2 linked regions of the Nitratidesulfovibrio vulgaris str. Hildenborough genome follow. The protein of the gene in region 2 interacts with the protein of the main gene of each other region in a pairwise test. Links are inferred from orthologs where the notes say so. Each region holds a gene or a part of one and is shown on either strand. Other genes may lie near its edges.

The links. The genes of interacting proteins can lie anywhere in the genome.
Region 1: the proteins of rpe (region 2) and eno interact in binary tests that used the Escherichia coli proteins (3 or more experiments, as listed by UniProt). The link is inferred for Nitratidesulfovibrio vulgaris str. Hildenborough from one-to-one orthologs.

What each region holds. Positions count from the first base shown.
Region 1 is NC_002937.3:364,241-367,306, forward strand. What follows is about bases 18-3,012. They hold eno (phosphopyruvate hydratase), read left to right. Parts: upstream 18-855; coding sequence 856-2,169; downstream 2,170-3,012. Other genes in these bases: DVU_RS01590 (type III pantothenate kinase), read left to right, coding at 18-767; folD (bifunctional methylenetetrahydrofolate dehydrogenase/methenyltetrahydrofolate cyclohydrolase FolD), read left to right, coding at 2,382-3,012. Also shown: more of DVU_RS01590, read left to right, coding at 1-17; more of folD, read left to right, coding at 3,013-3,066. UniProt on the Escherichia coli protein: Catalyzes the reversible conversion of 2-phosphoglycerate (2-PG) into phosphoenolpyruvate (PEP). It is essential for the degradation of carbohydrates via glycolysis.
Region 2 is NC_002937.3:2,641,809-2,644,778, forward strand. Bases 22-2,920 are described here. They hold rpe (ribulose-phosphate 3-epimerase), read right to left. Parts: upstream 1,856-2,920; coding sequence 1,187-1,855; downstream 22-1,186. Other genes in these bases: tkt (transketolase), read right to left, coding at 22-1,096; DVU_RS11840 (MerR family transcriptional regulator), read right to left, coding at 1,903-2,286; pheT (phenylalanine--tRNA ligase subunit beta), read right to left, coding at 2,311-2,920. In the rest of the region: more of tkt, read right to left, coding at 1-21; more of pheT, read right to left, coding at 2,921-2,970. UniProt on the Escherichia coli protein: Catalyzes the reversible epimerization of D-ribulose 5-phosphate to D-xylulose 5-phosphate.

The DNA.
Region 1 (3,066 bases), 2.3 Mb from region 2 along the record:
TCGACATCGGCAACACCAACGTCAAGGTGGGCATCGCCACCGAAGGCACCGTGCTCACGTCCTACGCCCTGCCTACCGACGGCACGCAGACGGGTGACGGCTTCGGGCTGGCGCTGCTGGACATCATGCGTCATGCGGGGCTTGGCGCGGACGACATCGACGCGTGCGTGGGCAGTTCTGTTGTGCCAAGCCTCGACCCCCTGCTGCGCCACGCCTGCGAGCGTTTCCTGTGGCGACCGTTGCAGTTGGCGCATGTCGACCTGCCCGTGCCGCTCGAGAACCGCTACGAGCGCCCCACCGAAGTGGGTGCCGACCGGCTGGTGGCGGCGTTCGCCGCCCGCAGGCTCTATCCCGACGCACGGGCGCTCGTCTCCGTCGATTTCGGCACGGCAACGACATTTGACTGTGTCGATGGCGACGCGTATCTTGGTGGACTGATTTGTCCCGGTGTCCTTTCCTCTGCCGGGGCGCTTTCGTCGCGTACGGCGAAGCTCCCCCGCGTGAGCCTCGAAGTGAGCGAGGACATGCCCGTTGTCGGGCGAAGCACCACCACGAGCCTCAATCACGGCTTCATCTTCGGTTTCGCCGCCCTTGCGGAAGGTGTGACCGCGCGGCTGCGCAAGGTGTTGCCCGAACCGCTTGAAGTGGTCGCCACAGGCGGCTTCGCCCGTGCCGTGGCCCGGGTTTCGGACTGTTTCGACCATGTCAGGCCCGACCTGCTGCTGGAGGGCCTGAGATTGCTGTATCTTGAAAGCGAACAACGCTGACAGGCTAATGGCCCGGCAGACCCTCCCGCGGGCTGACCGGCGCAAGGCGGCGCACCGTCGCCGCACCTCAGAAAGCAAGGAGATGCACATGAGCACCATCGTTTCCGTCTGGGCGCGCGAGATTCTTGACTCCCGCGGGAATCCCACCATCGAGGTCGAAGTCTCCCTCGAATCCGGCCATTCCGGGCGTGCCGCCGTGCCGTCCGGTGCCTCCACCGGCACCCGTGAAGCCCTCGAACTGCGTGACGGCGACAAGGGCCGCTACAAGGGCAAGGGCGTGGAGAAGGCCGTGGACAACGTCATGGGCGAAATCGCCGAGGCCGTCATCGGGCTCGACGCCCTGCGTCAGGTGCAACTCGACAACACCCTTCTCGACCTCGACGGCACCGACAACAAGGAACGCCTCGGGGCCAATGCCATGCTGGGCGTCTCGCTGGCGACCGCCCGTGCCGCTTCGAGCTTCCTCGGCCTGCCGCTGTACCAGTACCTCGGCGGGGTCAACGCCAAGGTGCTGCCCGTGCCGCTGATGAACATCATCAACGGTGGCGCGCACGCCCCCAACAACCTCGACATCCAGGAATTCATGATCATGCCCATCGGTGCCGCCACCTTCCGTGACGCGCTCCGCATGGGTGCCGAGACCTTCCATACCCTCAAGGCCCTGCTCGCCGCCGACGGTCACGTGACCAGCGTGGGCGACGAGGGCGGCTTCGCCCCCAACCTCAAGAGCCACGACGAGGCCTTCAAGTACATCACCCGCGCCATCGAGGAGTCGGGCTACATCCCCGGCGCCGAAATAGCGCTGGCCATCGACGCCGCCGCCTCCGAGTTCTACCGCGACGGCAAGTACCATCTGGCGGGTGAGGGCAAGACCTTCTCCAACAGCGAGATGACCGAATGGCTCGGCGAGTTCACCGCCAAGTATCCGCTCATCTCCATCGAAGACGGCCTTGCCGAAGGCGACTGGGAAGGCTGGGGCGAGCTCACCTACAAGCTGGGCGACACCGTGCAGCTTGTGGGCGACGACATCTTCGTCACCAACCCCGACATCCTCGCGCAGGGCATCGATGAAGGCGTGGCCAACTCCATCCTCATCAAGCTGAACCAGATTGGCACGCTCACCGAGACCCTCGACACCATCGAGATGGCGAAGCAGGCGGCCTACACCACGGTCATCTCGCACCGTTCGGGCGAGACCGAAGACCACTTCATCGCCGACCTCGCCGTGGGGCTCAACGCCGGGCAGATCAAGACCGGCTCGCTGTGCCGCAGCGACCGTCTTGCCAAGTACAACCAGTTGCTGCGCATCGAAGAGGACCTCGACGATGCGGGCATCTACTTCGGCCCCATGATCGCCTCCCACTTCGGCTACGAGGGCGACGAAGAGTTCGAGGACGCCTAGTCCGCTTGCCTTTCGCGCCCGCAGCCGTTATGAAGCCGCCAGCGAAGGCCCGCCCCGACGGTGTGGCCCGCCAACGGAGATGACATGACGGATACGGGTACGTTCAGCGGGGCTTATGGCCCCACCGCCACGCGCCCTTGACGTGCGTCCGTGAACCGGCCGGAACCCCTACAGGTTCCGGCCGGTATTCTTTTCAAGCAGGAGGAGAGCCGATGCAATTGCTCGACGGCAAGGCCACAGCGGCCACCATTCGCGAAGAACTGCGCGCCGAGATAGCCGCGCTGACCCCGCGCGCCCGCCGCGCACCGGGGCTTGCGGTCATCCTCGTGGGTGAGGACCCCGCGTCGCAGGTCTATGTGCGCAACAAGGAAAGGGCCTGCCACGATACGGGTATCGTGTCCGAGGCGTTTCGCCTTGCCCCCACCACGACACAGGAAGAGCTTGAACGGCTCATCGCCGACCTGAACGTTCGCCCCGACATCGACGGCATCCTGTTGCAGCTGCCCCTGCCGCGCGGTCTCGACGCCCAGCGTTGCCTCGAGGCCATCGACCCCGCCAAGGACGTGGACGGCTTCCATCCCCAGAACATGGGGCGTCTCGCCCTCGGGCTGCCGGGGTTCCGTCCCTGTACCCCTGCCGGGGTGATGACGCTGCTGGAGCGGTACGACCTCTCGCCCTCCGGTCGCAAGGCCGTGGTGGTGGGCCGCAGCAACATCGTGGGCAAGCCCCTCGCCCTCATGCTGGGCGCACCGGGCAAGTACGCCAACGCGACGGTGACGGTCTGCCACTCGGGCACCCCCGACCTCGCGGCCGAATGCCGTACTGCCGATTTCCTCTTTCTTGCCATCGGGCGTCCGCGGTTCGTCACTGCCGACATGGTACGTGAAGGCGCCGTCG
Region 2 (2,970 bases):
TGAGGGCGTTGCGCGAAGCCACACGCGTCGCCAGCTTCTCTGCGGCGCTGTCGGTGGCGGCGATGCAGGCTTCGACCTCGGCTTCCCAGTTGGCGGGAAGTTCACCGGACATGCGGCGTTCGAATGCGGCGGCAAGGTCGGGGTACGCCTTGCGGTAGCCCTCGAACATCTCACGCCATGCGGCTTCGTCCTTGGCACCCTTGTCGCGGCAATCCCACGCGGCATAGATGTCGGCGGGAATCTCGAACGGCGGGTGCGGCCAGTTCATGGCCTCGCGGGCGGCGGCAATCTCGGCCTCGCCCAGAGGCGAACCGTGGCAGTCGTGGCTGCCGCACTTGTTGGGGGCACCACTGCCGATGCAGGTCTTGCAGCAGATGAGGCTGGGCTTGCCGGTCTGCGCACGCGCGGCGGCGAGGGCGGCATCGAGGGCCGCAGCATCGTGGCCATCAACATCGCGTACCACATGCCAGCCGTAGGCTTCGAAGCGGGCGGGGGTGTCGTCGGCGAACCAGCCCTTGACCTCGCCATCGATGGAGATGCCGTTGTCATCGTAGAAGGCGATGAGCTTGCCGAGGCCCAGCGTGCCCGCAAGGGAGCATGCCTCGTGCGAGATGCCTTCCATCATGCAGCCGTCACCAAGGAACACATAGGTGTGGTGGTCGACCACGGGGAAGCCGTCACGGTTGAACCCGGTGGCGAGCATACGCTCGGCCATGGCCATACCCACGGCGGTGGCGATGCCCTGCCCGAGGGGGCCGGTGGTGGTCTCGACCCCGGGGGTGATGCCGTACTCGGGGTGTCCCGGCGTACGCGAGCCCATCTGGCGAAAATCACGGATGTCGTCCATGCTCACGGCATAGCCGGTGAGATGCAGCAGCGCGTAGATGAGCATGGAACCGTGCCCGTTGGAGAGCACGAAACGGTCACGGTCGGGCCAGTGCGGGTTGGCGGGGTTGTGGCGCAGCGGCCCTCTCCAGAGGGCTTCGGCGATGTTGGCCATACCCATGGGTGCACCGGGGTGCCCCGACTTGGCCTTTTCGACCGCATCCATGCTCAGGACGCGAATGGCATTGGCAAAATCCTTGCGAGACGGCATTGATTCCTCCATCGGCGGGTTGCCCCGGTACGGGCCGGGTGGCTTCCCCTAGTCTGTTCCGTGGCGCATGGCAACGGATGAGAACACGTTTCAGTTCGCGGGGCGTGCGGCAGCCGCTGCGTCCTCGAAAGCGCGCAGGCGCTGGTCATACGGCGGAAAACCGAAGAACGCCGACCCGGACACCAGCACATCGGCCCCGCTCTCGACGAGGGCTGCCGTGTTGGAAGGGTCGACACCGCCATCGACCTGTATATGCGCGGAAAGGCCACGGGCATCGAGCATGGCGCGCAGGTCGCGTATCTTGCGGTACGTGGCGGGCAGGAACTTCTGCCCCCCGAAGCCGGGGTTGACGCTCATGATGAGCACCATATCCACATCTTCGAGCACGTAGTCGAGCACCGAAAGCGGCGTGTGCGGGTTGAGCGCCACCCCCGCCTTGCACCCGAGGCGGCGAATCTCCGCCAGTGTGCGTTGCAGGTGGTTGGTCGCCTCGGCATGTACCACCAGCATATCCGCCCCCGCCTTGGCGAAGTCGGCAAGATAGCGTTCCGGTTCATGGACCATGAGGTGCACATCGAAGAAGAGGCCGCTCTTCTTGCGCAGGTGGCTGATGACAGGCTGTCCGTAGGTGATGTTGGGCACGAAGCGACCGTCCATCACATCCCAGTGGACCCACTTGACGCCCGCCGCTTCAAGCGCGGCGAGTTCTTCCGTGAGTCGACCGAAATCGGACGACAGAAGCGAGGGGGAAAGAATCATGGTGGGGTCTCTCGGCGGGGCGGCGCCCCGCAACGACGCGCAAGGCGTCAGGAGGTTCCGGCAAGAAGCCGTCGCAACTGCTCGAGCTCCGCGACGATGTCGCGGACGACCCCGCCGCAGTCGCACGATGCGGCTACGGCGGGGGTGGTGTCTGCGGAGTCCGGTGCGACGACCGGCAATGGTTCTGCGGCGGCATGACCGCCTTCTTCGGCGAGGATACGACGGGCACCCTCTATGGTGAGTCCCCTTTCGTGCAGGAGGTGGCGGATGCGACGCAACACGGCGATATCACGCTCGGAATAGAGGCGCTGCCCCTTCTCCGTGCGCAAAGGGTCGAGCTGGGGGAACTCGGTCTCCCAGAACCTCAACACATAGGTCTTGAGGTTGAGCAACTCGGCCGCCTCGCCGATACGGTACGTCTTCTCCTCCATGCGCCCTCCTGTCCGGGCGTCCCGTCAGATGCGGACGGGAAGCTTCTCCACGAGGGAATGTGCCACTTTATCGCGTTCCTTGTCCACCTCGGCATCCTTCAGGGTGCGCGAGGCGTGGCGGAACGTCATGCGGAACGTGAGGTTACGCTCGTCCTTCCCTTCCGGTTCGAACACGTCGATGAGTTCCACGCCGCAAAGCAGCGGCAGGCGCAACCCGAGGATATGGTCGAGTACGGCACCCACCTGCAACGAACCGGGCGCTGCCACGGTGATGTCGCGCCGCACCGGCGGGTAGACGGGCAGCGACCGGAACGCGATGCGGGCGGCATCGTGCAACTCGCGCAGCACGTCGAGGTCGAGGTCGGCAAGCCACGCGTCCTTGCGGGCGTGGTAGGCATCGGCGATTTCAGGACGCACACGCCCGATGACGCCAACCTGCCTGCCCTGCACGGCGACGTCCACACACGGCATCAGGAACGGATGCGACGCCGCAAGCGTGAAGGTGGCGCCCTCGAGGTGCAGGAAGGCGAGGCAGTGTTCCACGATACCCTTGATGTCGGCGTAGTCGGCGTCAGCCTCGACATGCGGCCACTGGCTGTCATACCTGCTGCCGTAGACGAGGATGTCGAGCCGCGCGCGCTCGCGGGCGGTGGTGTCTGACGTGGCGTCGGCCTCGAAGATGTG